3 regions of the Rahnella sp. 1L-D-7-B-C2 genome follow, and region 3 is predicted to be linked to each of the others. Evidence: riboswitches for the same ligand, from Rfam matches in the RefSeq annotation. Region 3 holds a riboswitch; each other region holds the start of a gene.
What was found. A riboswitch is a leader RNA that binds a small molecule or an ion and turns the genes downstream of it on or off. The one in region 3 is predicted to bind thiamine pyrophosphate.
Positions count from the first base shown of each region.

Region 1: another riboswitch for thiamine pyrophosphate. It lies ahead of thiB (thiamine ABC transporter substrate binding subunit); the one in region 3 lies ahead of thiM (hydroxyethylthiazole kinase).
Region 2: another riboswitch for thiamine pyrophosphate. It lies ahead of thiC (phosphomethylpyrimidine synthase ThiC); the one in region 3 lies ahead of thiM (hydroxyethylthiazole kinase).

Region 1 is NZ_JBXAVQ010000009.1:30,258-40,617, reverse strand. Features, by position in the region: gene thiP (thiamine/thiamine pyrophosphate ABC transporter permease ThiP) at 1-721, opposite strand, end outside; gene thiB (thiamine ABC transporter substrate binding subunit) at 697-1,680, opposite strand; TPP riboswitch at 1,724-1,852, opposite strand; gene sgrR (HTH-type transcriptional regulator SgrR) at 1,893-3,557, opposite strand; gene sgrT (glucose uptake inhibitor SgrT) at 3,660-3,860, shown strand; gene AC0Z7K_RS15425 (MFS transporter) at 4,039-5,202, shown strand; gene leuD (3-isopropylmalate dehydratase small subunit) at 5,261-5,863, opposite strand; gene leuC (3-isopropylmalate dehydratase large subunit) at 5,874-7,274, opposite strand; gene leuB (3-isopropylmalate dehydrogenase) at 7,276-8,367, opposite strand; gene leuA (2-isopropylmalate synthase) at 8,370-9,959, opposite strand.
Region 2 is NZ_JBXAVQ010000031.1:14,159-24,518, reverse strand. Features, by position in the region: gene purD (phosphoribosylamine--glycine ligase) at 1-761, shown strand, start outside; gene AC0Z7K_RS23935 (DUF1481 domain-containing protein) at 829-1,482, opposite strand; gene hupA (nucleoid-associated protein HU-alpha) at 1,534-1,806, opposite strand; gene AC0Z7K_RS23925 (YjaG family protein) at 1,997-2,587, opposite strand; gene nfi (deoxyribonuclease V) at 2,658-3,338, opposite strand; gene hemE (uroporphyrinogen decarboxylase) at 3,348-4,412, opposite strand; gene nudC (NAD(+) diphosphatase) at 4,484-5,269, opposite strand; gene rsd (sigma D regulator) at 5,376-5,891, shown strand; TPP riboswitch at 5,963-6,088, shown strand; gene thiC (phosphomethylpyrimidine synthase ThiC) at 6,223-8,184, shown strand; gene thiE (thiamine phosphate synthase) at 8,184-8,834, shown strand; gene AC0Z7K_RS23890 (HesA/MoeB/ThiF family protein) at 8,827-9,576, shown strand; gene thiS (sulfur carrier protein ThiS) at 9,573-9,773, shown strand; gene AC0Z7K_RS23880 (thiazole synthase) at 9,775-10,360, shown strand, end outside.
Region 3 is NZ_JBXAVQ010000017.1:2,652-13,011, forward strand. Features, by position in the region: gene AC0Z7K_RS19975 (LytS/YhcK type 5TM receptor domain-containing protein) at 1-504, shown strand, start outside; gene btsR (two-component system response regulator BtsR) at 482-1,201, shown strand; gene AC0Z7K_RS19985 (carbon starvation CstA family protein) at 1,330-3,138, shown strand; TPP riboswitch at 3,228-3,329, shown strand; gene thiM (hydroxyethylthiazole kinase) at 3,364-4,173, shown strand; gene thiD (bifunctional hydroxymethylpyrimidine kinase/phosphomethylpyrimidine kinase) at 4,170-4,970, shown strand; gene AC0Z7K_RS20000 (hypothetical protein) at 4,987-5,835, opposite strand; gene AC0Z7K_RS20005 (GntR family transcriptional regulator) at 5,958-6,644, opposite strand; gene AC0Z7K_RS20010 (AraC family transcriptional regulator) at 6,757-7,593, opposite strand; gene AC0Z7K_RS20015 (MFS transporter) at 7,864-9,273, shown strand; gene AC0Z7K_RS20020 (glycoside hydrolase family 127 protein) at 9,300-10,360, shown strand, end outside.

The DNA of each region.
Region 1 (10,360 bases), on a different contig from region 3:
CTAAATCGTAGTCATAACTGAGCGCCTGATAAATAGCCAGTTCAATAGTGGTCGCCTGCGGCCCTCCGCCGAGAGACAGCACGGTGGCGAAGCTGGCAAAGCACAGCATGAAGATCAGCGCCGCGGCAGGGAAAATCTGGCGGCGCAGGGCGGGCCATTCGACAAAGCGGAACTGCTGCCACGCGTTCATTCCCAGTTGCGCCGCGAGCTGGCGTTGTTCGACGGCGATATTCTCCAGCGCCTGCAACAACAGGCGGGTGGCGAGCGGCAGATTGAAGAAAATATGCGCCAGCAAAATGCCCTGTAAGCCGTAGGGCGAAAAATGATAATCCACACCGAGCCAGCCGCACAGCTGCGCCAGCCAGCCTTGTCTGCCGTAGACGCTGAGAATACCAAACACGGCCACCAGCACTGGCAGCACCAGCGTCATGGCACATAAACGAAGTAGTAACTGACGGCCGGGAAAACGACGGCGGAACAGCGCCCGCGCCAGAAAAATCGCGGGCAGCACCGAGCAGAGCGCCGAAAGCAGCGCCTGCCAGAAGGTAAAACGGATCACATGCCAGAGATAGGGATCCTGCCAGAGCGAGGCGCCACTCATCTGCGGCGCATGACGCCACAGAGAGCCAAGTGCCAGCGCAGCCACCAGCAACATCGCCAGCGAGGCCACCGCGCCTGGCCACAGCCAGCGCGGGATCAACGGCTGACGGCGTTCTGCCATGCCTGGATCCATTCTGTGCGGTGAGTAGCGACATCCTGCGCGCTGTATTGCAGGGATTTCGCCGGCACCTTCAGTTGATTAAAGGCGTCAGGCAGCGGTGTGGCGATCACCGGATACATCCAGTTACCGGTCGGGATCACTTTCTGGAAATCGTCGGTAGTGACGAATTTCATAAACTGTTCAGCCAGCTTCGGTTGCTTGCTGTTTGCCAGCTGGCCCGCCACTTCCACCTGCATGTAATGACCTTCGGTGAAATTGGCCGCCGCGTAGTTATCCTTCTTTTCTTCGACAATGTGATAGGCCGGAGAGGTGGTGTAACTCAGTACCAGATCGCTTTCACCCTTGAGGAATAAGCCGTAGGCCTCGCTCCAGCCTTTAGTGACGGTGACGGTTTTCTTCGCCAGCTTCTGCCATTCTTGCGGCGCTTTATCGCCATAGACTTTTTGCATCCACAGCATCAGGCCCAGACCCGGCGTGCTGGTGCGCGGATCTTCGTAGATCACTTTCCAGTTCTGATCGCTGTTGATCAGCTCATCAAGACTTTTCGGCGGATTTTTTAGTTTGTTTTTGTCGTAGACGAATGCGAAATAGCCGTAGTCGTAAGGCACAAATGTGCTGTTATCCCAGCCGCCGGGCACGGTCAGTTTGGCATCGGTTTTCGGTGCCTGGGCGAAAAGCCCCGTTTGCTCTGCGGCCTGTAGCAGATTGTTATCCAGACCGAGCACCACGTCCGCTTTGCTATTTTTGCCTTCCATCCGCAGACGGTTGAGCAACGACACACCGTCTTCCAGCGCGACGTATTTCAGTTCGCAGCCGCATTGGGCTTCAAAGGCTTTTTTGATAGCAGGGCCGGGGCCCCAGTCGGCAGAAAATGAGTCGTAGGTATAAACCGTCAGGACCGGTTTGGCCGCGAAGGCTGGGGCAGACAGTAACAGCAGGCAGGGCAGTAATTTTTTCAACTTTGCGCTCCAAAAAAATAAAGGGGCAAAGGATTTTGAGTGAGCGAGGCACAGTCTCAAATCCCTCCGCCGGTATCAACCGGATCAGGTTCGACGGGTGTAAATCTCAGCCAAACTTGCTCACGGCGTTTACATCGCTGCTTTAACAAGTTGGGCACCCCGTTGAGAACGGATGTCATTCTAGAGATTAACGCGGCAATGCGATAGTCCGATTAACTGTCAGGGGGCGCAAACCAGGCGGATTTAAAGTCGAACCAGCCAAGGGTGTTCATGCGCACGCCGCGCATACTGCGTTGCCCTTGCAGAACTAACCAGTGATGGAACAGCGGATGAATGTGATGGCTGCCGACCTGTTTCTGGCTCCATTCGGCCATGGAGAATTTGCCCGCGTGCCATAACGCGGCGTCCTCGCTCATGTCATTGCTAAAACAGTACGCGGCTAACGGCAGCTCGAAGAATGTCGCGAACAGAGAGAATTCCAGCGGCAGGGTGAAGTTGGCGCTGCCGAGCCACACATCGCTTTTCACCTCGCCGCGATGCCAGACGGCGTAATCCACAATCTGAATAATCAGTTCGATACCTTCCGCCGCCAGCAGCGGACGCAGTGCGTTGCAGATCGCGTGATGCTCCGAATGCTCGCTGTAAAACGTCAGCGTAATGTGTGTCAGACCCTGGGGTTTTATCGGGCGCGCCTGCGAATCTTTATGATGCCAGCGTGGCAACAGGCCGTAGGCCGGCGACCAGTAGCGCTGGTAAATCGGTTCTGCGGCGTTAAGTAATGCAATCGGGCTGAGCAGTTCGCAGAGCCATTCGCGGATGTCATCCTGCTGGCCGACCGGCGAACGCTGATCGAACAGCAAGAAATAGCAGCCTTCCTCCAGACGGCTTTCCAGCTCGCTTTTACCGGATTCATCTGCCTGTAACTGCACGCCGGAATGGACCAGATCTTCAGTCAGCTCCGGGAGTACCCAGATATTCACTTCATCTATCAGCGCGCGGAAACCGAAATACTCGTCAAACGCGCGGATACGCAGCTGCGTTTTCTGATTGCGCACCACAGCGTAAGGGCCGGTGCCGACCGGATGGCGGGCAAAGTTGGGCAGAGACTGCCATTCTTGCGGCAGGATCATGGCGTGAACATTGCCAAACAGCCATGGCAGCCAGCGGTCGGGAGTCAGCAGATAGATATCGATCACATTGGGTGTGGGCGAGGAAACTGACGCGAGATTGCTAAATAACCGGTGATTCTGTTGCAGGCGGATAAATGTGGCGATGATATCCGCCATCTCCAGTTCACGGCCATGATGGAAATGGATCGCCGGACGCAGATAAAACCGCCAGTGGAGCGGTGTGATTTCCTGCCAGTGGTGGGCCAGATCGGCTTCTACTTCCCCTTTTTCCTCATTTATGCGCGTCAGACCGCTGAAGATTTGCCGGGCGATGTGTGTTTCAGAACGGCGCAACATGGTGCCGGGCAACAGGTTAAACAGCGGACGATAATACAGCACGCGTAGAATGTGTTTGCCCTGACGGAAACTGCGGCCTAACTGTGACAGCAGCATCTGGCGCACCTGCGTTTTATCCCCCACCAGTTGCACCAGTTGTTCTATTTTATCTTGCTCGAGAAGCTCTTCGGCGCGCTGCTGCTGGAGCGCCAGCCCGGTATACAGAAAGGTCAGTCTGGAGCGTTTGCCGCGTCCGGCTTCGGCATTCCACGTCAGCCAGCCCAGTTCCTGCATGGCGCTAAGCAACGAACGCATGTGCCGCCGTGAGCAGCTCAGGATCCCGGACAGCGCCTGCAAGGTCGTTTCGGTTTCTTCGCCGTGACAGAACTGCCACAACCGGATGAACTGCTGTTGTAAGCGCGGTGAGGTCATAAAAGAGGAACTCCATGGGCGATCTTCATCAATTTATCTTTCCTCATATTACTCCGATACTGTTTCTCAACGAAAGCCTGTTGTGAACACCCGGAGGTCATCATGAAATGCACTTTGAATGCCCGTTTTTATCAGCGTTATTTCTCCGCTATCAGCAGCGCTGCCATTCAACGCAATGCGGCAAAAAATCATGCTGACTGGCTATCCTGGGTGCCGGTGGATTACCGGATGGATATTCTTTCGAGGCTGACCCAGTGGGATATGGAGTCGCTGAGTGAGGAGCAATATCGTCAGCGGATCTGACCTTCTGCCCGCAGGCACGACCAAATTCGATTTTCTGAGTAATGGTGTAATTTCACCAGCCAGTGGGGTAACTCACTGGTTTTTTTATATCCATTTTTCAGAACCGCTCGAAACCCCTTAAAACTTAGCTACACTGGGGGTCTTGTTTGTAAGACATTCATTTCTCAGGGACGACGTCATGCCGAAACCTCGTATTAATGCCATTTATGTCACCTTTCTGGTGGTGTCCTTACTGTGTGGTATCGCAGGCGCGTTACAGGCGCCGACGCTCAGCCTGTTTCTGACCAATGAAGTGAAAGTTCGCCCGTTGTGGGTCGGTTTCTTTTATACCGTCAACGCCATCGCCGGGATTGCGATCAGTTTCCTGCTGGCGAACCGTTCTGATAACAAAGGTGACCGCCGCAAGCTGCTGATCTTCTGCTGCCTGATGGCCATCGGGAACAGTCTGGTGTTTGCGTTCAGCCGCGACTATCTGGTGCTGATCACCGTCGGTGTATTGCTGGCAGCGATCGGGAATGCCTCAATGCCGCAGCTGTTTGCGCTGGCGCGTGAACATGCGGATCGTTCGTCGAGCGAAGTGGTGATGTTCAGCTCGATGATGCGTGCGATGCTCTCGCTGGCGTGGGTTCTCGGCCCGCCGCTTTCTTTCATGCTGGCGCTTAATTACGGGTTTACGCCGATGTATCTGAGCGCCGCCGTGGTGTTTGTCGGCAGTATCCTGATGATTGTCTTCTTCCTGCCGTCTGTGCCGCGCGTCGAGCAGCCGGTGGATGAAAAAGTGGTGCCGGTCAGCGCGTGGCGCAATAAAGATGTGCGTTTGCTGTTCTTCGCATCCTTACTGATGTGGACCTGCAATATCATGTACGTGATTGATATGCCGCTTTATATCACCAGCGATCTGGGCTTGCCGGAAGGGCTGGCGGGCTTGCTGATGGGGACGGCGGCAGGGCTGGAAATTCCGGCGATGTTGCTCGCGGGTTATCTGGTCAAACGTACCGGTAAACGCAAGCTGATGCTATATGCGGTGGCGAGCGGGGTGGTTTTCTACGCCGGACTGGTTTTGTTCCAGTTCAAAGCCGCGCTGATGATCCTGCAGCTGTTTAACGCGATTTTCATCGGCATCGTGGCGGGTATCGGGATGCTCTATTTTCAGGACCTGATGCCGGGTCGTGCGGGTTCTGCGACGACGTTGTTCACCAACAGCATTTCCACTGGCGTTATCTGCGCGGGTTTATTGCAGGGCTTTATCGTCGAAAGCTTCGGGCATTATCCGGTGTACTGGGTAGCGACGGCGCTGGCGATTATCGCACTAGGCCTGATGTATAAAGTCAAAGACGTCTGAATGAGATGAAAAGAAAAACCCGCGAAAGTCGCGGGTTTTTTTGCTACCGGGGACGCAATCAGTTCATAAAGACAGGCTGATTCTTCTCGTAAGCGGAGATATTTTCTTCGTGTTGCAGCGTCAGACCGATGCTGTCCAGACCGTTAATCATGCAGTGACGGCGGAAGCTGTCGATCACAAACGGATAGCTTTTATCACCGGCTTTGACCGTCTGCGCTTCGAGATCCACTTCAAAGGTGATGCCTTCATTGTCTTTTACCAGCGCGAACAGCTCATCAATTTCTGCATCACTCAGGGTGATGGGCAGCAACTGGTTGTTGAACGAGTTACCGTAAAAGATATCGGCAAAGCTTGGTGCGATCACCGCGTGGAAACCGTAGTCGGTCAGCGCCCACGGCGCATGTTCACGAGAAGAACCGCAGCCAAAGTTTTCACGCGCCAGTAAAATGCTCGCGCCTTTATAGCGCGGCTGATTCAGCACGAAATCCGGGTTAGGCACCTGACCGGCGTCGTCCAGAAAACGCCAGTCGTTAAACAGGTGTTGACCGAAACCGGTGCGGGTCACTTTCTGCAAAAACTGTTTCGGAATGATGGCATCGGTATCGACGTTAGCGGCATCCAGCGGAACCACCAGACCAATGTGTTGGGTAAATTTAGCCATGGTGTTTTCCTCAGTTCAGTTCACGAATATCAGCGAAACGGCCAGTCACCGCCGCCGCCGCCGCCATTGCCGGGCTGACCAGATGCGTGCGTCCGCCACGGCCCTGACGGCCTTCGAAGTTACGGTTACTGGTGGAGGCGCAACGTTCGCCCGGTTCCAGACGATCGTTGTTCATCGCCAGACACATGGAGCAGCCAGGCAGACGCCATTCGAAACCAGCTTCAATGAAGATCTTATCCAGACCTTCTTCTTCGGCCTGCGCTTTTACCGGGCCAGAGCCGGGAACCACAATCGCCTGTACACCGGTCGCGACTTTGCGACCTTTGGCGACGGCGGCGGCCGCGCGTAAATCTTCGATACGTGAGTTGGTACAGGAACCGATAAACACTTTATCGATCGCCACGTCGGTCAGTTTAATGCCCGGTTGCAAATCCATATACGCCAGCGCTTTTTCAGCGGAGGCACGTTCTACCGGATCGGCAAAAGAGGACGGATTTGGGATCGTCTGATTCACGCCCATGACCTGACCAGGGTTCGTACCCCAGGTGACCTGCGGTGCGATGTCAGCCGCGTCCAGCGTCACGACGCTGTCAAATTTGGCATCCGCATCGGTTTTCAGGGTTTTCCAGTACTCGACGGCGGCGTCCCAGTGTTGATCTTTCGGCGCGAACTGGCGGCCTTTCAGATACGCAAAGGTGGTGTCGTCGGGCGCGACCAGACCGGCCTTGGCACCCATTTCAATCGCCATGTTGCACAGGGTCATACGACCTTCCATGCTCAGCGCTTCGATGGCTTTACCGCAGAACTCGACAACGTGACCGGTACCGCCGGCGCTGCCGGTTTTACCGATGATCGCCAGCACGATATCTTTGGCGGTGATACCGGCAGGCGCGTCGCCGGTCACTTCGATTTTCATGGTTTTAGCGCGACCCTGTTTCAGGGTTTGCGTTGCCAGCACGTGTTCCACTTCCGATGTGCCGATACCGAAAGCCAGTGAACCGAACGCACCGTGCGTCGCCGTATGGGAATCGCCGCAAACGATGGTCATGCCCGGCAGGGTCATTCCCTGCTCAGGGCCGATCACGTGAACGATGCCCTGGAAAGGGTGGTTCAGGTCATACAGTTGTACGCCGAATTCCGCGCAGTTCTTGATCAGTTCCTGCATCTGAATGCGCGCCATTTCGCCGCTGGCATTGATGTCTTTGGTTTGCGTGGAGACGTTGTGATCCATCGTCGCGAAGGTTTTTCCCGGCTGACGTACCGGACGCCCCATCGCGCGCAGGCCGTCAAACGCCTGCGGAGAGGTCACTTCGTGCACCAGGTGGCGGTCGATGTACAACAGCGGCGTTTCGTTTTGCACTTCGTAAACGACGTGCGCGTCATACAATTTTTGGTACAGCGTCTTCGCCATGTTATGCCCCTTCTTTCACAAAGCGGGCAATGATATCGCCCATTTCACTGGTGCCCAGCGCCTGCTGACCGTTAGCCAAATCACCGGTGCGGTGGCCTGCTTCCAGCGCTTTATTCACTGCCTGCTCGATGGCGTTAGCGGCTTCATCAGCCCCCAGGCTATAACGCAGTAACAGCGCGGCAGACAAGATCTGGGCAATTGGGTTGGCGATGTTTTTACCGGCGATATCCGGTGCGGAGCCGCCCGCTGGTTCGAACAAACCAAATGCCTGCTCGTTCATGCTCGCCGAAGGCAACATACCCATGGAGCCGGTTATCATCGCGCATTCGTCTGACAGAATGTCGCCGAACAGGTTGGAGCACAGCAGTACGTCAAACTGCGATGGATCTTTAATCAGCTGCATGGTCGCGTTGTCGATGTAAATGTGGCTCAGGCTGACGTCCGGGTAATCCTTCGCAATTTCGTTTACCACTTCACGCCACATAATGGACGTTTGCAATACGTTGGCTTTATCGATGGACGTCACAATGCTGCGGCGTTTGCGCGCTGATTCAAAGGCGATGCGGGCAATACGTTCGATCTCAAAGCGGTAATATACCTCGGTATCGAAGGCTTTCTCATGCTGCCCCTGGCCTTCGCGGCCTTTCGGCTGGCCGAAGTAAATGCCGCCGGTCAGTTCGCGGACGCACAGAATGTCGAAGCCTTTGGCGGCGATGTCGGCACGCAGCGGGCAGAATTCTTCCAGACCCTGATACAGACGGGCAGGGCGCAGGTTGCTGAACAATTTGAAGTGCTTACGCAGCGGCAGTAATGCGCCGCGCTCAGGCTGATCGTTAGGCGGCAGGTGTTCCCATTTCGGGCCGCCCACCGAGCCAAACAGGATGGCATCGGCTTGTTCGCAACCGGCAACGGTCGCTGGCGGCAACGGGCTGCCGTGTTTGTCGATAGCTGCGCCACCGACGTCGTATTCGCTGGTGCTGATTTTCAGGCCAAAACGCGCACGTACTGCGTCCAGAACCTTGTATGCCTGGGCCATAACTTCCGGGCCAATTCCGTCTCCGGGTAAGACGGCAATATGATGGGTCTTGCTCATGATCACACCGTTTCCTGATTATTTTGAATGTTGTTGTGTTGCTGAACTTCGTGCTGCAAACGTTGTTTTTCGATCTCAACTTGTTTGCTGCGCCAGATATTATTCAGTACGTGCACCATCGCTTTGGCGGAAGATTCGACGATGTCCGTCGCCAGGCCCACGCCGTGGAAGCGGCGACCATTAAAGGAGACGACCACGTCGACCTGTCCCAGTGCATCACGCCCCTGACCTTTGGCGCTCAACTGATATTTCACCAGCTCGATTTGATAGCCAGTGATGCGGTTAATCGCCTGATAGACGGCATCAACAGGGCCATTGCCGGTAGCGGCTTCGGTAATGATCTCATCACCACAGGCCAGATTCACCGAGGCGGTGGCGGTTATCTTAGAACCGGACTGCACGCTGAAGTTGTCCAGTCGGTAAAACTCTGGCTCTTCTTGCTGCTTATTAATGAACACCAGTGCTTCTAAATCGTAGTCGAAAACCTGACCTTTTTTGTCAGCCAGCTTCAGGAACGCGGCATACAGATGATCCATGTTGTAATCGGATTCTTTGTAGCCCATTTCTTCCATACGATGCTTCACGGCGGCACGGCCGGAGCGGGATGTCAGGTTCAACTGGATCTGGTTCAGACCAATGGATTCCGGGGTCATGATTTCGTAGTTTTCGCGATTTTTCAGCACGCCGTCCTGATGGATACCGGAAGAGTGCGCGAAGGCGTTGGAGCCGACAATCGCTTTGTTGCCGGGGATCGGCATGTTGGTTATCTGGCTGACAATCTGGCTGGTGCGATAGATTTCTTTGTGATTGATATTGGTGTGGACGTTCATGTAATCCGAACGGGTCCGGATCGCCATGATGACTTCTTCCAGTGCGGTATTCCCGGCACGTTCGCCAATACCGTTCAGCGTGCCTTCTACCTGACGCGCACCGGCCTGAATCGCCGCGATAGAGTTACCGACCGCCATGCCCAGATCGTCGTGGCAGTGTACGGAAATAATCGCTTTATCAATGTTCGGCACGCGTTCATACAAGTTAGTAATGATTCCGCCGAACTGAACCGGCGTGGTGTAACCGACAGTATCAGGAATATTGATGGTGGTCGCACCGGCTTTGATCGCAGCTTCGACGACACGGCACAGATTATCCAGCGGCGTTCGGCCCGCATCTTCGCAGGAGAATTCGACGTCATCCGTATAGTTACGGGCACGTTTCACCGAGTGAACCGCCATCTCCAGAACCTGATCAAACGAACGCTTCAGTTTGGATTCAATATGCAGAGTCGAGGTGGCCAGGAAAACGTGGATACGGAAGGCTTCGGCAACGCGTAATGCTTCTGCGGCGGCGTCGATGTCACCATCTACGCAGCGTGCCAGACCGCAAACGCGGCTGTTTTTAATCTGGCGCGCGATAGTTTGTACAGATTCGAAATCACCCGGAGAAGAAACCGGGAAGCCGACTTCCATCACGTCAACGCCCATCCTTTCCAGCGCCATTGCAATTTGAATCTTCTCTTTAACACTCAGGCTGGCTTGTAACGCCTGTTCACCGTCACGCAGCGTGGTATCGAAAATAATGACTTGCTCGCTCATGGGTTTTTCCTTGTCTGCTCTATTTTTCGCGCCCTGCGGGAGATAAAAAAAAACCCGCGCATCGGCGCGGGTTTATTGTCTGTGGAAGTTGAATCAGTTCTGATTTTCGCCCACTGGCATACCGCGCAAATTTTTTGCGTTGAGTAGTAGGCCAAGGAGACGGGTAATCATGAACATGTATTTTCAGCTTCTCATATATAGGGTAGTTAAAACGGATATCGTTCAAACAGTGCTTAAAGTGATACGGGAATGTGTGTGCTATGTCAACCTTCAGTGCGTGGAAAAGGCGGTAATTTTTACAAATGAAAAACAATCTCATTTAGCATAAAACACTATCTGTAAGAATGTGTTTGGAGGAAAGAATTTCTCAGCCGTTACAAAGATTTCCTTGGGTGAAAACA
Region 2 (10,360 bases), on a different contig from region 3:
TCGGCGACGCCGGTCACCGCATCGTGATTGAAGAATTCCTCGATGGCGAAGAAGCCAGTTTCATCGTGATGGTAGACGGCACGAACGTGCTGCCTATGGCGACCAGTCAGGATCACAAGCGCGTTGGGGATGGCGATAGCGGCCCGAACACCGGCGGTATGGGCGCTTATTCTCCGGCGCCAGTGGTGACTGATGAAATTCACCAGCGCGTGATGGATCAGGTTATCTGGCCCACCGTGCGCGGAATGGCGGCTGAAAACAACACTTACACCGGCTTCCTGTATGCAGGTCTGATGATCTCCGCTGATGGCCAGCCGAAAGTGATCGAATTCAACTGCCGCTTCGGCGATCCGGAAACTCAGCCGATCATGTTGCGCATGCGCTCGGATCTGGTGGATCTTTGTCTGGCGGGCGCTGAAGGTCGTCTGGGTGATAAGACCTCAGAATGGGATCCGCGTCCTTCGCTGGGCGTTGTGCTGGCGGCCGGGGGTTATCCGGGCGACTATCAGAACGGTGAAGTCATTCATGGCTTACCGCTCGAAGAAGTACCGGATGGTAAAGTGTTCCACGCGGGCACCCGTTTGCAGGACGAACTTGTCGTCACCAGCGGAGGGCGCGTGCTGTGTGTGACCGCGCTGGGTAAAACCGTAGAAGCCGCTCAGCTGCGTGCTTACGATTTAGCGAAAGATATCCGTTGGGAAGGCAGTTTCTGCCGCAAAGACATTGGTTACCGCGCCATTGACCGCGAGCGCAACCAGTAAATCTGGCTTACCGGCTGACGATCAAAAAAGGCACGCTTCGGCGTGCCTTTTCTTTTGCGGCGGGAAATCAGAGATCGGACTCTTTGGGTTCCCAGCTGCAGAAATCTTCATTGGCGACTAACAGTAATTCGTTGCCTTCCGGCGCGGTCAGCCAGGCTAAACCAAGGTGATCATTACTGCGGCTGGCCCGTTTTGCCAGCCAGACCTGCGAACGCACCGTAAGATTTGGCGTTACCTGCTCGCCCGCGCAGGTGGTAATCACACCCTGCCGCCAGCGAGCCTGAATCAGCCGGACATTACCTGCCTGCAGTACGCTGCTGACATCGAGGATTTTGGCCGCTTCATATTTATAGCGTTCGATGTCATCTGAGGATAATTTTTCCCGTCGTTCAGGAAGCTGCCGCTGCATAAAGCTGACATTACCGCCCTCATCGAAACGCAGCATTACGCCCAAATCAGTTTTGGTTGCATGGGTTTCTTTGACAAGGTGGACTTGCCCATCCTGAAATTCGTATCGGGTAATCACCGTATCGCCACCAAAATAGGGGCTGTAGACGTTGAGAATGGTTTGAGGTTGGTTTTGCGCATTGTTTTCGCGCCATAAGCGGTTGATGCCCTGATCGGCAACATAACCACTGGCGAAGAACTGCGGGGTGGTGTTTTTTGAACTGCAACCCACCAGACCAAGCACCAGTAAACCTGCTACCAGTCTGGGGGTGATAAACTGAAGGGGCTTAAAGGCCCCTCCGCTTATTCTTTTCACTGCAAGCAATTACTTAACAGCGTCTTTCAGAGCTTTACCAGAAACGAACGCAGGCACGTTGGCAGCTGCGATTTTGATTTCTTTACCAGTCTGCGGGTTACGACCAGTACGCTCGTTACGATGATTTACCTTGAAAGTCCCGAAACCAACTAATTGTACAGCATCACCTTCTTTCAGAGACTCGGTAATAGCAGACAGAGTAGATTCAAGAGCAACTTTGGCCTGTGCTTTGGAAAGATCAGCTTTGTCCGCAATTACATCAATCAGTTGAGTCTTGTTCATAAGTTATCCTTTACAGTGTGTTTATCGTTTGCAAAGCATCGAGTGCGACGGATATGCCGATTGACAGCACCCTCCTGCATACACGCACCGATAGCCACTTTTTTTACGCACCCCAAATGTAGACCAGACAGGGTGCGGATGTGAAGCCTTAAGGCACGACAAATCAGGCGTTAAATCACGTTTTCTTGCCTTATTGCGCTAAATTTATGCCAATGTTACTGACAGCGGCTTCACGCAGGTCAGAACGTAACCCTTTTATTAATTCCAGGTCCCGCTCCTCACAGTCAGCCAACAGGCGAAAAATCTCCCATTGGATGTCCCATTCCTCTTCGACAGCTGGGATCACTTTCAGCTCTTCATCGGTCATTTCTTTACCGGCCTGAGTCATCTCCAGCATTGCGACGGTACGAATCGATGTTTCGCTTACCGCAACGGCGTGAGAGAGAGTTTCGCCGCTCAGACGCGAATGGATCAATTCGCCTAATGCGATACAGGCATCAATGGCCGGGTAAACCCCATAGAGGTCGTAATCATCTGAAGAAGGCACCGCCTCCTCCAGCTTTTCGAGCTGTGAGTCAAAATTGACCTTGGCGTCTTTTACCACCAGCGTTTCCCAGATGAGATCCAGGATGCGGCGGTAAACCTGCGGCTCGCCAAACCCGGTTTCCAGACAGAAGGCCTGGTAGTTGGGGTACATGCGTTCACACAAGCTCGCCATAAACGTCACGTGTTGCCAGCTTTCCAGCTTTTCGAGACGTAAATGAATTGGATTACGTAACATGAGTTGATCTCGTTAACTTTTCTGCGCGGGAGTTTACCTGAAATAAATCAATATCCCTATTCCTTGATTCCTAAAGATCATCACTCAACCGTTGCCAGCGTTGAAACGCTGCCCGATTGGATGCGACGGCATCCGCCCAACGCGTTGGCTCCGGCAAACGATATTGCCGCATACAATGTTCGACCCAATACAGCGCCGATTCCATGCTGATGCGATTGCCTGGCGAGATGAACAATGGATTACAGCGTAGCTTACTGCGCCACACCCAGCCAATCTGTTCATCACCCTCGTACAACGCCTGCTGGCTGTACAGCGCCTCATTGAGAGGCAAAAACTGGCCGCATAAACGGCTTTTAGCCACACCGATGGTCGGCACGTCGATCATCAGACCAAAATGGCTGGCGACGCCAAGACGGCGTGGGTGTGCAATCCCCTGCCCGTCGACCAGCACTAAATCAGGGCTCGACGTGAGTTGCTGCCAGGCCTGCAACAACGCGGGAAGTTCGCGAAAGGAGAGGAAACCGGGAATATAGGGCATCACGGTAGGCACGCGGGCAATCTGATATTCCACCAGCTCAAGCGAGGGATAGCGCAGTACCGCCACCGCGGCGCGCGTGACATCGCCGCCCTGCTCAAAGCCAACGTCCACGCCGGCAATCAACGTCGGAGTGGTGAAATCAGGCGGATCCTGCAGTGTTATGCGATCAGCCAGGATCCGCTGCTCTTCACGTAACGCGCGCGTGTCGATCATCTTTCAGTCTTACTCGTGATACTGGCGCGACAGGCTGTGCACCGCTTCCACGAAGGCACCGGCGTTTTCTGGCGGCACATCCTGATGGATGCCGTGACCGAGATTAAACACATGCCCGTTACCTTTCCCGAAGCCTGCCAAAATGGTTTCTACTTCCTGCTCAATGCGCACCGGAGAGGCGTACAGCATGGAGGGATCCATGTTGCCCTGAATCGCCACTTTATCGCCCACGCGACGACGCGCATCAGCAATGTCCGTCGTCCAGTCAAGACCGAGTGCATCACAACCGGTCGCAGCCATCGCTTCCAGCCACTGTCCGCCACCTTTGGTGAAGAGCGTAACCGGCACGCGGCGCCCTTCATTTTCACGGATCAGGCCATCGACGATTTTATGCATGTAGTTCAGGGAGAATTCGCGGTAATCGCGTGGCGTCAGCACGCCGCCCCAGGTGTCAAAAATCATCACGGACTGCGCGCCTGCTTTAATTTGGGCGTTGAGATACAAAATCACGCTGTCGGCGACTTTATCCAGCAACAGATGCATGGTCGCCGGTTCGGCATACATCATCTTTTTGATTTTGGTGAACGCTTTACTGCTGCCGCCTTCGACCATATACGTTGCCAGCGTCCACGGGCTCCCGGAGAAACCGATAAGCGGCACTTCACCTTTAAGATTTTTACGGATGGTGCGAACCGCATTCATCACGTAACCCAGTTCCATTTCCGGATCCGGGATTGGCAATTTTTCTACGTCAGCGCGATTGGTTAGCGGAGAGGAAAAACGAGGGCCTTCACCGGCTTCGAAATACAACCCCAGCCCCATCGCATCCGGAATGGTCAGGATGTCAGAGAACAAAATCGCGGCATCCAGCGGATAGCGACGCAGCGGCTGCAGCGTCACTTCGCAGGCCAGTTCGGCATTCTTGCACAGCGACATAAAATCACCGGCCACGGCGCGGGTTTCTTTGTATTCCGGCAAATAGCGGCCAGCCTGACGCATCATCCATACCGGTGTGATATCCACGGGCTGACGTAACAGGGCGCGCAGGTAGCGGTCGTTTTTCAACTCATTCATTCTGTTTCTTTCCTTCAATATTCGGGCGGCACGGCAATAATCTGACGGTATTCTATCACGCAACACTTGCGCTACACGTCGTCTTCATCGCTCGCCGCGCGGCAGAGCGCCACAGTGTCTTCGATAAGCCTGCGCGCAATGGTGCCCGGCGGCGGTAACATGGGCAGTGCGTCATAACGATACCAGCCCGCGTTCAGCAGCTCTTTAGGATCATGACGAATATCGCCGCTGTCATAATCAGCCATAAAGGCCATCATCAGGGAATTTGGAAAAGGCCACGGCTGCGAACTGACGTAGCGCACGTTTTTCACTCGCACGTTGCTCTCTTCCATCACTTCGCGTGCCACAGTTTCCTCGAGCGTTTCGCCTACTTCGACAAAACCGGCCAGCACGGTGTGAATACCGTTGCGGTGACGGACATGCTGCGCCAGCAAAATTTCGTCGCCACGGCGGATAGCGACAATAATGCACGGCGCAATCTGCGGATAATAACGTTCACGGCAGTGCCCGCAGAGCGCGGCCCATTCAGTTTTGCTGACCTGCATTTCATGGCCGCAGTAACCGCAAAACTTGTGAGAACGATAAAATTCAGCCAGTTGCACACCGCGTCCGACCAGCTGGAATAATCCGCGATCCTTATCGAGTAACTGACGCGCCGAGACCATATGGTTGTGCATCGCCTGACGCACCAGCCAGACCGGTGCGCCCTGCCACTCGCCAATCTGGCGCGCGGTTTTACCGGTCAGAGAGAATTGCGTCGCGCTGCCAAACGGCAGTTCACCCTCAGGCAGCCACAGCTTGCCTTCGTGGCTGATAACCCACCAGCCGTTATGTTGCTCTGTGATCTGTAATTCCATAATTGTTGTTGCATAACCTCGTTGAGACTGACAATCTGAGACAGATATTTACATATTAGTAACCCTTCCAAAACGGATTACTTTTTTACCGCTCACGGAGTCAACCATGCTAAATCGTCTGGAAAGACTGACCCAACGCGTTGGTGGCAGTAATGAGTTAGTCGACCAATGGCTGCACGCCCGCAAAGAATTGCTGGTTTCATACTGCACACTGGTCGGCCTGAAACCCAATAAAGAAAAACATACTCCGCTGAATGAAAAAGCGTTGGATAACTTTTGCCACAACCTGGTGGACTACCTCTCTGCCGGCCATTTCCATCTTTATCAACGCATCATCGATGAAGTCGCGAGCGCAGGCAGCTCAGTCAGATCTCAGGCGTCCAAAATATATCCCGCTCTGGAGCTCAATACTGAAGCTATCATGGCTTTCCATGACAGTTACACAGAAAATGATATTGATGATGACAATGCGTTTGCCTTCCATTATGCATTATCCGATATCGGTGAAGCGTTGGATGCGCGTTTTCAGCTGGAAGATCAATTGATTATTCTGGCCTTTGATCCTGTTAATGGCGCGCCATTACCGCCCGCCAATGATGATCATCTCGCCAGACCGGCGTAACCGGTCTCAGGAACAAACCCTGCACAGGGTGTAGTTTTAGTTGTAGTTTTCAAAACGGCCTCCTATATTGAGGCTTCTTGTCGGAGTGCCTAGCGCATAATTTCCTCACGAAATTACGCCAGGCTGAGACCGTTAATTCGGGATCCGCGGAACCTGATCGGGTTAGTACCCGCGAAGGGAACAAGAGTAATGTTATGCGTTTAGCGCGATTTGGCCTCAGCCTGAAAACGGCCGCCTGCGCTAAACCGCCCATTTTTACTCCTGCCGTAAACCTCCAGACAAGCAATTTTCCATCACGTTTTTTCTATTCGTAGAACACGAGGAATTTGCTATGTCGAGTACCCAAAAATCCGTTACCTCTGAAAAGAAACCCACCAACCGCCGCGAACAGCGCGCACAGGCTCAGTCATTTATCGACAGTCTGCAGGGAGAAGCATTTCCCAACTCCCGCCGAATCTATCTGCAAGGCGGTCGCGCAGATATCCGCGTTCCCATGCGTGAAATCCAGCTCAGTCCGACACTGGTCGGCGGCGGTAAAGACGCTCCGCAATATGAAGATAACGAAGCGATTCCGGTGTATGAAACGGCCGGACCTTACGGTGACCCTGAAGCCTCCATTGACGTCCATGCCGGTCTGGCAAAATGCCGCGCCAGCTGGATAGCTGAACGGGCAGACACCGAAGAACTTCCGCAGGTCAGCTCCGGTTTTACCCAACAACGTCTGGCCGACGAAGGCTTAGATCATTTGCGCTTCGAACTTCTGCCGCGTCCGCGTAAAGCGAAAGCGGGAAAAAACGTCACGCAGCTGCACTACGCGCGCCAGGGGATAATTACGCCAGAAATGGAATTCATCGCCATCCGCGAAAATATGGGACGCGAACGGATCCGGGGGGAAGTATTGCGCCAGCAACATCCGGGGGAAAGTTTCGGTGCGCATCTGCCCGCCAATATCACGGCTGAATTCGTGCGTCAGGAAGTCGCCGCCGGTCGCGCCATTATCCCGGCCAATATCAACCATCCGGAATCGGAGCCAATGATTATCGGGCGAAACTTCCTGGTGAAAGTGAACGCCAATATCGGCAATTCAGCGGTGACGTCGTCCATCGAAGAAGAAGTTGAGAAGCTGGTCTGGTCAACGCGCTGGGGGGCGGACACGGTGATGGATCTCTCAACCGGCCGCTATATCCACGAAACCCGCGAATGGATCCTGCGTAACAGCCCGGTACCCATTGGTACGGTGCCAATCTATCAGGCACTGGAAAAAGTAAACGGCGTCGCTGAAGATCTTAACTGGGAAATGTTCCGCGATACGCTGCTGGAACAGGCCGAACAGGGTGTCGATTACTTCACTATTCACGCCGGTGTGTTGCTGCGCTATGTGCCGATGACCGCCAAACGTCTGACCGGTATTGTCTCGCGCGGCGGATCGATCATGGCCAAATGGTGTCTTTCGCATCATCGTGAAAGTTTCCTCTACGAGAATTTCCGCGAGATTTGTGAAATCTGCGCCGCTTACGACGTTTCACTCTCGCTGGGTGACGGCCTGCGTCCGGGGTCGATTCAGGACGCGAACGACGAAGCACAGTTTGCAGAGCTGCACACGCTGGGCGAACTGACCAAAATCGCGTGGGAATATGATGTGCAGGTGATGATCGAAGGGCCGGGGCATGTGCCGATGCAGATGATCCGCCGTAACATGACCGAAGAACTGGAGCATTGCCACGAAGCGCCGTTTTATACGCTGGGGCCGCTGACCACCGATATCGCACCAGGCTATGACCATTTCACTTCAGGCATCGGTGCCGCCATGATCGGCTGGTTCGGCTGCGCTATGCTGTGTTACGTCACACCGAAAGAGCACCTCGGCCTGCCGAACAAGGAAGACGTCAAACAGGGGCTGATCACCTATAAAATTGCAGCACACGCGGCGGATTTGGCCAAAGGACATCCGGGCGCACAAATCCGCGATAACGCTATGTCGAAAGCACGTTTCGAATTCCGCTGGGAAGACCAGTTCAATCTGGCACTCGATCCCGCCACCGCCCGCGCTTATCACGATGAAACCCTGCCGCAGGAATCCGGCAAAGTCGCGCACTTCTGTTCAATGTGTGGGCCAAAATTCTGCTCGATGAAAATCACTCAGGAAGTCCGCGATTATGCCGCCGCGCTGGAGGCGAAAGCCCAACCGGTTGAAATCGTAGAATCCGGCATGGCTCAGATGTCTGCCGAATTCCGTTCGCGGGGCAGCGAGCTTTATCATCCGGCAGATTTGAGCACGGAGGTGGGAAAATGATGACGTCAGCGCAAAAATTCCCGGCAGTCCCCTTCCATCTCGGTTTATATCCGGTCGTCGATACTGTGGAATGGATTGCCCTTCTGCTGGAGGCGGGCGTTAAAACGCTGCAACTGCGCGTAAAAGATTTACCTGATGCTGAGGTCGAACCCGCCATTATTGAAGCTATTGCGCTAGGGCGACGCTTTCAGGCGCGGTTGTTCATCAATGATTACTGGCGTCTGGCGGTAAAGCATCAGGCTTACGGTGTGCATCTGGGTCAGGAAGATCTGGACACCGCCGACCTTAATGCAATTTATCAGGCGGGTTTACGGCTGGGTGTTTCGACGCATGACGATGCCGAGCTGGCGCGCGCTGTAGCGGTCAATCCTTCTTATATCGCACTCGGGCATATTTTCCCGACGCAGACCAAAGATATGCCGTCGGCTCCGCAGGGTTTGGCGGAATTGACCCGACACATTAAGCAGCTCAACGGCAGTTTTCCGACGGTAGCCATTGGTGGGATCAGCATTGATCGCGCGCAGTCAGTTCTCGACTGCGGCGTCGGCAGTATTGCCGTCGTCAGCGCCATTACACAGGCACCCGACTGGCGCGTAGCCACCGCCGAACTGCTGGCTCTGTGCGCCAGTAAGGTGCCCGAAGATGCTTAACGATGCGGCCTTTATGCGCTACAGCCGCCAACTGATGCTGGAAGAATTTGGCCCGCAGGCGCAGGAGAAATTAGCGGCGGCGAAAGTGCTTATCGTCGGGCTCGGCGGGCTTGGGTCACCGGCGGCACTTTATCTGGCGGCGGCCGGTGTCGGCACGTTACTGCTGGCCGACGACGACAAACTCCATCTCACCAATCTTCAGCGGCAAATCCTCTACCGTACCGGCGATCTGGATCAACCTAAAGCTACGGTAGCAAAGCGCGAATTACTGCGCCTGAATCCGTTATGTGAAATCGTCGCGCTCACTGAAAGGCTGGCCGGCGAAGCGTTACGTAATGCTGTCGCCACTGTCGACCTCGTTTTGGATTGCAGCGATAACATGGAAACGCGGCATGCGATCAATCACGCATGCGTATCTGCGGGCAAAACATTAATCAGCGGAAGTGCCGTCGGATTTGGCGGGCAGTTGTTAGTGATCGAAGCGCCTTATGCTCACGGCTGCTACGCCTGCCTGTATCCCGATCAGGAAATCGTACAACGAAACTGCCGGACGTCCGGCATTCTCGGGCCGGTTGTTGGTACGATCGGCACGCTTCAGGCGTTAGAGGCCCTGAAATTACTGGCGGGTTTATCCAGCACGCTGAGCGGAAAACTCCGGCTGTTCGACGGAAAAACACAAAACTGGCGTTCTCTGCAACTCACCCGCTCGGCCTCCTGCACTGTCTGCGGAGGTCATGCATGAATATTCAGGTTAACGATGAACTGCACCATTTTACTGAACCGCTGACGCTGCTCGACCTGCTCAATCTGCTGGCACTCAGTGCTGAAGGCAGCGCGCTGGCGGTCAATCAGGTCATTATTCCCCGCGATAACTGGCCTTCTCACTTACTGAAAGACGGCGATCACGTTTTGCTTTTTCAGGCGATAGCCGGAGGATGACATGTTAAAAATTGCTGATACGACCTTCACCTCACATCTGTTCACCGGAACAGGAAAATTCGCCAGTGCAGCCCTGATGCAGCATGCGCTGACGGCATCCGGTTCACAGCTGGTGACGATGGCAATGAAACGTGTCGATCTGCGTCGCGGCGGAGACGACATTCTTTTGCCTCTGCAACAGCTCGGTGTGCGTTTATTGCCCAATACGTCCGGGGCCAAAACGGCGGAAGAAGCGGTATTTGCCGCACAACTGGCACGGGAAGCTTTGGGGACTAACTGGATAAAACTCGAAATCCATCCGGACGTGAAATACCTGCTGCCTGATGCGGTGGAGACACTTAAGGCAGCAGAAATTTTGGTAAAGCAGGGATTCGTGGTTTTGCCGTATTGCAGTGCGGATCCGGTTTTATGCAGGCGGCTGGAAGAAGCAGGCTGTGCTGCCGTGATGCCGCTGGGCGCACCCATTGGTTCCAATCAGGGCCTACAAACCCGCGAGTTTCTGCACATCATCATCGAACAAGCGCGGGTGCCCGTTGTGGTGGATGCGGGGGTCGGCGCCCCGAGTCAGGCGGCCGAAGCGCTGGAAA
Region 3 (10,360 bases):
CAGGCGGGCGAACTGGTGCAGCATCTTTCGACTTTTTTTCGCAAAAATCTAAAACGCCCGCAGGAAGTGGTGACACTGGCCGACGAAATTGAACACGTGGAAGCCTATCTGCATATCGAACGCGCGCGGTTCAGCGACCGGCTGAGCGTCACGTTTGATTTTCCCGACGCGCTGCAACAGCTGTTTTTACCCGCTTTTACGCTGCAACCGCTGGTGGAAAACGCCATCAAGCACGGGACGTCGCAACTGCTGGGCGCGGGGCACATCCGTCTTTCCGCCATCGGGCAGGACGATTGTCTGATGCTGACCGTTGAAGATAACGCCGGGCTGTATGCGCCGTCGGCTTGCGGAAATGGTCTGGGCATGAGTCTGGTCGATCGCCGTCTGCGCGGGCGTTACGGCGATGAATTTGGTCTGCATGTGGAATGCGAACCGGAACAGTTTACCCGCGTCATTTTACGGTTGCCGTTAAGGAGTCAGCATGCTGAAAATATTGATTGTTGATGACGAGCCGCTTGCGCGTGAAAATCTGCGTTTTCTGCTGCAGGATGCGGCGGATATCAGCGTGATCGGCGAGTGTGAAAACGCGGTGCAAGCGCTGGGTGCTATCAACCGGCTGCAACCCGACGTGGTTTTTCTCGATATCCATATGCCACGCATCAGCGGGCTGGAGCTGGTCGGGATGATTGACGCTGAGCGTATGCCGCACATTGTTTTTCTCACCGCCTATGACGAATATGCCTTGCAGGCGTTCGAAGAGAACGTGTTTGATTATCTGCTAAAGCCGGTACAGGCATCGCGGCTGGACAAAACCCTCTGCCGTCTGCGCAAGCATCTGCCGGAACAAAATATTACTGCGCTGATGGCCGGCGAACCGGATCTGGCGCTGATCCCCTGCTGCGGCCAGAATCGCATTTATCTGCTTGCCTTCGATGAGGTGATTTTTGTCAGCTCGCGGGTCAGCGGAGTCTTCGTAAACCGCGCCGACGGCAGTGAATGTTTTACGGAACTGACGCTGCGCACCCTGGAAAATCGGACGCAGCTGCTGCGTTGCCACCGGCAGTTTTTAATCAACATAAGCCATCTGCGGGAAATCCGTTTTGACGACAGCGGGCTGGCGGAGCTGGTGATGAAAAACGAGGTGCGCGTACCGGTCAGCCGCCGTTATCTGAAATCCTTGAAATCTCAACTCGGGCTTTGAACCAGCCGTTCATCCCTGCGTTTTTGCCGCTTAAATCGCTATACCGCCGCTGACCTAAACAGCGGACGCGCTTTCTACAGAGCTTTGCTACGTTGCACCTGATTATTCCTTATCCGGAGAACAATAAGATGCAACACGCACTGACTTTTGTCATCGCGACTCTGTGTATCCTGACTATCTGCTACCGGTTTTACGGCGTGTTTTTTGTCCGTAAAGTGCTGAAAGCCGATGATGCTCAGGTCACGCCGTCGCATTTACTGGAAGACGGGAAAGACTATGTCCCGACGAAAAAATGGGTGAACTTTGGCAGCCACTTTGCGGCAATTGCGGCGGCGGGGCCTCTGGTCGGCCCTGTGCTGGCGGCGCAGTACGGTTATCTGCCCGGTATGTTATGGCTGCTGATCGGTTGCGTGGTCGGCGGCGCGGTACACGACACCGTGGTGTTGTTCGCCTCGATGAAACACCGGGGTAAATCCCTGTCGGAAGTGGCTAAGCGCGAACTCGGGCCGGTAGCCGGCTGGTGTACCGGGCTGGCGATGTTATTTATCATCACCATTACCATGGCTGGTTTGTCGATGGTGGTGGTACATGCCCTTGAGCGTAACCCGTGGGGCACGTTTGCCGTCTTTATGACTATCCCGGTGGCGATTTGCGTCGGCCTGTGGGAGCGTCTGACCGGTAGCATGAAAGCCGCTTCGTGGGTGGGTATTATTGCGATTATGGCCTGCGTGGTGATCGGGCCGTACATACAGGCCTCGGCGTTTGGCGAATGGCTCAGCCTGCGCGCCTCGACCGTCAGTCTGGTTTTACCTGTCTACGCCTTCTTCGCCACCGCTCTGCCGGTATGGATGTTACTGACGCCGCGCGGTTATCTCTCCAGCTTCATGAAAATCGGCGTGTTCGGTGCGCTGATCGTCGGCGTGGTGTTCATCAACCCGGAAATTCAGTTCCCGGCGATCACGCAGTTTATCCACGGTGGCGGCCCGGTGCTGGCCGGTCCGGTCTGGCCGTTTATCTCGATCACTATCGCCTGTGGCGCGATATCAGGTTTTCACGCATTTATCGGTTCCGGCACCACGCCTAAGCAGATAGACAAATGGAGTGATATTTTGCCGGTCGGTTTTGGGGCGATGTTAGCGGAATGTGTGGTCGGCGTGATGGCTCTGATTGCTGCCACCGCGTTGCATCCGGCGGATTATTTTGCCATTAACTCCGCGCCGGAAGTGTTTGCCGGTCTGGGCATGCAGGTGGTGAATCTGCCGGCGCTTAGCCAGGAAATCGGTCTAGATCTTAGCGGGCGCACCGGCGGTGCCGTGACGCTGGCGGTCGGCATGGCCGATATCTTTACGCGCATTCCGTGGTTCAGCCATTTGTCCTCTTACTTCTTCCAGTTCGTGGTGATGTTCGAGGCGGTATTCATCCTGACGGCGGTCGATTCGGGCACCCGCGTGGCACGCTATTTGTTGCAGGATTTCTTCGGTGACCTGTGGGCACCGCTGAAACGTACCGACTGGTGGCCGGGCGCGGTGGCGTGCAGCATCGTCGCCTGCCTGCTCTGGGGATATCTGCTGAACTCCGGCGATATCAATTCGGTCTGGGCGCTGTTTGGCGTCTCCAACCAGCTGATGGCTTCAATCGGTCTGATGATCGGCGCGACCATTATTCTGCGTCTGGCGGATAAGCGCCGCTACATGCTGACCTGCCTGATACCGCTGGCGTATCTGTACGTCACTGTGAACTACGCAGCGTACTGGATGGTGGCTCACGTCTATTTCAATCCACTGGCCAAAGGCTTCAATCTGTTCAACGGCACAATTTCCATCATTATGGTCGCGCTCGGCGCAGTAATTATGGTGGCATCAGTCCTGCGCTGGATAAAACTGTGGCAGGCGCGCAGTGAAGGCGGCGTACTGGAGGATGTGGCGGCGACGGTGTAAATCACGGTTATCTCATCAGCCCTGTCAATGGACGGGGCTTTTTGGTATCAAATGCTGATTGATCTTCCCGCCGTCCGCACCAATAATGCTCCCTTGACTCGGGGTGCCGCTCTTGCAAAAGAAAGGCTGAGATTTTACCCGTATTACCTGATCTGGATTATGCCAGCGTAGGGAAGTCAGGTATCTCTCCCGATGCCGCCTTCCTGAAAGCCGGTTGGGAGACTTATGAACGTCCGACCTTCCGTATTTCCCGGTGCGATTGCCGCCGGTTCTTTGCAACAACTCCGCCATTCATCACCGCTGGTCCACTGCCTGACCAACGACGTGGTGCAATCTTTTACTGCCAATGTTTTGCTAGCGCTGGGAGCGTCTCCGGCGATGGTGGTTGATCCTGCCGAAGCGGCGCAGTTTAGCGCCATTGCTGATGCCTTACTGGTCAACGTCGGTACGCTGACGCATTCTCACGCCGAGGCGATGCTGGCGGCTATTGAGGCGGCGAATCAGGCCGGAAAACCCTGGGTGCTGGATCCGGTGGCCGTGGGCGGCCTGCGCTGGCGAACTGAATTCTGTCTCGACATCATCAAACTCCAACCCGCCGCCATTCGCGGTAACGCCTCGGAAATTCGCGCGCTCAGCGGTCTGAGTGCGTCCGGTCGTGGTGTCGACAGCGGTGACAACTCTCTTTCTGCCTTGCCCGCCGCGCAGCAACTGGCGCGTGAAACCGGTGCGATTGTCGCGGTCACCGGTGAGACAGATTATGTGACCGACGGCGATCGCTGTTGGGCCGTCGCGGGCGGCCATCCGATGATGACCCGCGTGGTCGGCACCGGCTGTGCGCTGTCGGCGGTGGTGGCTGCTTTCATTACCTTACCGGGCGACCGGCTGGATAACGTCGCAGCAGCTTGTCGCGTCATGTCCTGTGCCGGAGAACGCGCCTGCGCAACGGTGAAAGGGCCGGGCAGCTTCACGCCAGAGTTACTCGATAATTTGTACCTGATTAACGGGGAATGGTTAAACGGTGAGGCGCAGCCATGAAACGGATTAATGCGCTGACCATTGCAGGCACCGATCCGAGCGGCGGTGCCGGGATCCAGGCCGATCTCAAAACGTTCTCGGCGCTCGGGGCCTACGGCACCAGCGTGATCACCGCGCTGGTGGCGCAAAACACCTGCGGCGTTCAGTCGGTTTATAATATCGAACCCGAATTTGTGGCGGCACAGCTGGATTCAGTGCTCAGCGACGTCCGCATCGACAGCGCGAAAATCGGTATGCTGGCAAACAGTCAGATTGTGGAAGCGGTCGCGGAACGGCTCCGGCACTATCAGCCGCCGTTTGTGGTGCTCGATACCGTTATGCTGGCGAAAAGTGGCGATCCGTTATTATTGCCGGAGGCGGTGGATGCAGTGCGCCGGTTGCTGATCCCGCAGGTCTCGATCATCACGCCAAACCTGCCTGAAGCCGCAGCGTTACTCGAATGTCCGATAGCGACCAGCGAAGCGGAAATGCGTGAGCAGGGTGAAACCTTGCTGGCGATGGGGTGTGGCGCGGTGTTGATGAAGGGCGGTCATCTGAGCGATGAAGAAAGTCCTGACTGGCTGTTTGTGGCCGGTTCCCGTGAGCGTTTTACCGCGCCGCGTGTCAATACCCGCCATACCCACGGCACCGGCTGTACATTGTCTGCGGCGTTGGCAGCACTGCGCCCGCGTCACAACAACTGGGCGGATACGGTGCGCGAAGCCAAAGCGTATTTGCAACAGGCGCTGATGCAGGCCGACTCTCTTGAAGTCGGGCACGGCATCGGCCCGGTGCATCATTTTCACCGGTGGTGGTAGGGCGGTTTGAAATCCATCAGGCGCGGCGTTGAGCTTCTCCCAGCGCCTGCTCAGCCTGAGGAAACATCGCCAGCGCCCGTTGTAAGTGCAGGGCGTCGAACGGATTCAGCGGATAGAATTTTTCGTCTTTGCGCGGGCGCAGCATCACGCGGATTTTATTGGCTGACATCCTTTCATAAAGATAGCTGGCGATGTCCTGATTCTCTTCATCCTTCCAGGACAGCACCAGTGCAGCATGCTCACCGCTGCGACGGCCAATAAACTGCTCGTTCAGCCACAGACCTTCCAGATCGCCATCATGTTGCAATTTTTTGCCGCTAAACCACGGCGAATCTGCCAGCATCCACAGCGCCTGCGGTGTGATTTCTTCATGCAGCTGTCGCCACATAGGACGGTTATTGTCCATCTGCCAGCAGGCCATCCCAAGATAATCATTCAGCTCGCGCCAGTCATTTTCCAGCCGCTCTTTCAGCTCGGGGTCCTGCACGTGCATAAACTGCTGCAGACCGCTGGCCTGTTCGCCCAGCTTGTTATAGGCGACCACCGTCATGGTACGAGGCGTGCGGCGAAAAGTGACCCAAAGCAGGATTTTTGGGATACGAAAAGTAATGGCCTGAATGGTCAGCTTGTAACGATTACCGCGAGACATTACCAGGCCGTTCGCGGTACCGCGTTTGTCCTGATAATTGCGCACCAGCACCACGCTGTTCTGACCCATCCATCCGGTAAGGTAATGTTCTTTCTCGCTTTCCGCCACGTCGAGATCGCGGGCAATCTGGCTGATTTTTTCTTCATCCAGCTGGGCGAGGGACAGTGACTCTTCAGCACTGTAAAAGCTTTTCTTCAGGGGGGCAGTAGCAGGCATAAAAATTTCCACGGTATCGATGTGGTTTACAGCTTACCTCAAGTTGTCATACAAATTTTGGGGTTAACCCGCAAAATTAACCTAAAACGGTCTGACAGCAGATTTATTGGGAATAATGCCTTTTACTCCGCATCAAACCAGTCGCTGTTTTGCTCGGCTATCGGGGTAATGGTAGATATCATTTCCTGCAAATGAATGCGGATGGCATTTTCAGCGGCGTCCGGATCATGCGCTTTAAGAGCGTCGAAAATGGCGTAGTGCTGCGCGATAAGATTTTCCGGCGGGGAGACTTTGCTCAGTGTCAGGAAACGTACGCGATCCATCGTCGCTTTGATATGTTCGACGGTTTCCCAGGCCAGGCGGCAATCGATAATTTGCGCGATCGTGCGGTGAAAATCATCGTCGAGCAACAAAAATTCCTGTGTTTGCTGGCTTTTTGCCGCAAGCCGCTGACGCTCAAGATTGTGTTCCAGCAGCGCCAGATCTTTATCCGTGGCAACCATAGCAGCACGACGAACGACGGCGGTTTCTACGGCTTCACGAATGAAACGGCCATCGGCGACGCGCTTGGATGAAATCTTCATCACATATGTACCGCGCTGCGGTAAGACCTGAACCAGCCCGGCTTCGGCCAGTTTGATAAAGGCTTCGCGAACCGGCTGGCGCGATACGTTAAAGCGTGTGGAAATTTCTTTCTCCGACAGGAACGCTCCCGGCGCAATGGCACAGGTGACGATGTCCTGACGCAAGGTGCGGTAAATCTGCTGATTCACCGGCACATTACTGAGAAATTCAAAGGCGTCTGTCATGGGCAAAAGTTGTCTTCAAAGTCGGGAGTTCACAATACTACCATGAGTTTTCTCAGGGTTTTGAGATTGTTAGCGCAAGGTTGTGACAGAAATTTGGGATATATCATAGAAACTAATCCGAATTGATATGCTCACGGCAGTAAAGTTTTTTATAGGCTGCCGGGGTAATGCCCAGCAGTTTGCGAAACACCCGACGAAAATACGCTGCGTCGTTAAAACCGGTCAGCCGCGCGACATCAGCGACGTTCCCGGTATTGGCCAGCAGCAGTTTCTCGGCGGCGGCGACGCGGTGTTTATGCAGCGCATCTGTCAGGGTCATCTGGAACGTCAGACGAAACACGCGTCCGAGATAATCGGCATTACAATGCAGCCTTTCCGCCAGCTCAGAAGCCCCCAGCGGCAGATGAAACTGGGTAGTGATGAGTTGCCGCGCCTTGTAGGCCAGCGCGACGCCGGGCCCGCCGGGTTCCACATTTTCCGGCCAGGCGCGCGCAACTTCCTGCAACAGCAAAATCAGATACAACTCCAGCGAATTGCCACCTCTTTCCTGCTCATATAAAAATAGTCTGAATAGCGTTAAGAGTGTTTCACGATCCCTGACTTTACAATGCTGTGGAATATTCAGCTGTAAAGAGGGATTATTTTGCCGAGAATCTATTAACGTGCGATTGCTCTCAATATCGAAGTGTAACCAGTAAAATTTTAATTCAGGATCAAACGTCGTTAACCCTTTATGTTCCCTGCCGGGAAATAACAGTAAACTTTCCCCTTCACGCAGATCAAAACGCGTATTCTTTTCCTGCAATGACAGGCTGCCGCGTACGACATACATCAATTCATACGAGTTAAGTCTGCGTGTCGGATGTGTGCCAATTCCTCGCGAGATAAAGAGTCCGCCGTTCTGCACATTAACCGGATAATTCACAGGAAAAGAGAGTACATCAGTCATTTAGCCGTCTTGCCAGCAGCGAATAAAGCGTGACAATAGCACAGCGCGCAGCGGGTACCAGTCCTGCCGGAAGACGTTTTGATCTGCCTCACATATTCTATGCATGAGTCGGAATTGTCCCGTTTAACTACTTTATCCTCCTCTTGTTGGCATCTTTTTCCCGTGCCAGATTAAATACGCACCCTATAAAAAAGGCTGATATTACACCCGGCCTGATATCCCTGCATTCCTGACGGCTTATTGATACCCATATAAAAGCGAGGAAATATAATGCCAACAGATTCTATTAATACCGGTTCAATACCGGGAGAGAAAGCAGAGAAAATAATTTCTGCGAACGCCAAACTTTCTGTCAGTGAGAAAATAGGTTATGGATTAGGGGATGCCGGTGGCACGATCATTACCTGCCTGATCACCAGTTTCCTGACCTTCTTCTATACCGATGTATTCGGCCTGACGCCGGCGATTGTCGGTACATTATTTATTTCCCTGCGCGTTATCGATGCGATTTCCGATCCGCTGATGGGTATCCTGGCCGACCGTACGCAAAGCCGTTGGGGCCGTTTTCGCCCGTGGCAACTGTGGATCGCGCTGCCGATTGGCGTGGTTGGTTTTCTGACGTTTACCGTGCCAGGTTTAAGCGGTGATGCCAAAATTGCCTATGCCTTCTTTACGTATTTTTTGCTCTCGGTGTCTTACACCGCGATCAATGTGCCGTATTGCGCGCTGATAAACACCATGACCACCGATCATCGTGAGGTCATTTCCTGCCAGTCATGGCGCTTTGTTCTATGCGGCGTGGCGGGCTTTATGGTATCCGTCGGGCTGCCGTGGCTGGTGCAGATTTTCGGCAAAGGCGATGCGGTGCTCGGCTATCAGCAAGGCGTCGGCTTGCTGTGTGCCATCGCCGTAGTGATGTTCCTCTGGTGCTTCTTTACCGTACGCGAACGTCTGCCGCTGGCGTTGCTCGGCCAGTTCAGCATTCGTGAACATATACGCGGAATGCTGAAAAACGATCAGCTGCTGCTGGTATTGCTGATGTCCTTTCTGCTGATCAATGTGTTCAATCTGCGCGGCGGCGGCTATATGTATTTCATCACTTACGTGCTCAAAGGCGGAGCCGGATACGCCTCCATGTTCTTCGGCATGGTGACGCTGGCGTCGATTCTGGGGGCGGTCATCGTCAATCAGCTGACCAAATTTATCGACAGCGTCCGTCTCTATTTGCTCACCAATCTGGTGCTGGCGGTATTTTCTCTGCTGCTGTGGTTTGTGCCGGTGGGAGAGCAATTCCAGACGCTGTGGCTGTGTGTCATCTTTGTGCATTGCGTGATCCTCGGATTTACGCTGCCGTTGCACTTTTCCATCATGGCGTTCGCAGACGACTACGGGCACTGGAAAAATGGTATCCGTTCCTCGGGCATGAACTTCGCCTTCAATCTGTTCTTCATCAAGCTGGCCTGGGCGTCAAGTGCAGGGATCATCAGCCTGGTATTCATTTGGGTTTCTTATCAGGCGGGTGCTGAACACCAGACCCCGGCGTCGCTCGGCGGCATCACGTTGCTTGAAACACTGCTGCCTGCGGCAATGCATCTCCTGCTGGCGGGAACGCTGATGTTCTGCAAGCTCGATAACACACTGCTAACGCGGATGTCGCACGATCTGGCGGCAAAAATTTAACGACGGTCATTATTTAAGGAGGTTGTATGTCATTTTCTCCGGTTGAATCTTTAGAAGTCCCTTTGCAAAAAGTGAATATTTCCGATGCGTTCTGGCTGGAATATCAGCGTCTGGTGAGGGATGTGGTGGTGCCTTATCAATGGAAAGCACTGAACGACGACGTGGCAGACGCCGAGCCGAGCCATGCGATTGAGAATTTCAGAATTGCTGCCGGGCAGAGCGAGGGGGAGTTCTATGGCATGGTATTTCAGGACAGCGATGTCGCTAAATGGCTGGAGGCGGTCGGGTATTTGCTGGCTAAAACGCCGGATGCTGAACTGGAAAAAACGGCTGATGCGGTCATTGAGCTGGTCGGCGCGGTGCAGCAACCTGATGGTTATCTCAATACCTATTTCACTGTCAAAGAACCGCAGCAACGTTGGACGAATCTGGCAGAGTGCCACGAGCTTTACTGCGCCGGACATTTGATCGAAGCCGGCGTGGCTTACGCTCAGGCCACCGGAAAAGCCCGTTTGCTGGAGATCGTTTGCAAGCTGGCGGACCATATCGCGCAGGTATTTGGCCCAGGCCAACAGCAGTTGCACGGTTATCCCGGTCATCCGCAAATCGAACTGGCGCTGATGCGTTTATATGAAGCGACCGGCGAAGCCCGTTATCTGGAACTGACGCGTTACTTCGTCGAACAGCGTGGTGCAGAGCCGCATTTCTACGATAGTGAATATGAAAAACGCGGTAAAACGTCACACTGGAATACATACGGTCCGGCGTGGATGGTGAAAGACAAAGCCTACAGCCAGGCGCATTTGCCGATAGCGTTGCAGACCACGGCTATCGGCCACGCGGTGCGATTTGTGTATCTGTACGCCGGCGTCGCGCATCTGGCAAGGCTGAGTCAGGATCAGGAAAAACGTGAAGTCTGCCAGCGGCTGTGGGAAAACATGACTCAGCGGCAGATGTACATTACCGGTTCGATTGGCTCGCAAAGCAGTGGCGAAGCGTTTTCATCAGATTACGATTTACCCAATGACACCGCTTATACCGAAACCTGTGCCTCAATTGGCCTGATGATGTTTGCCAACCGCATGTT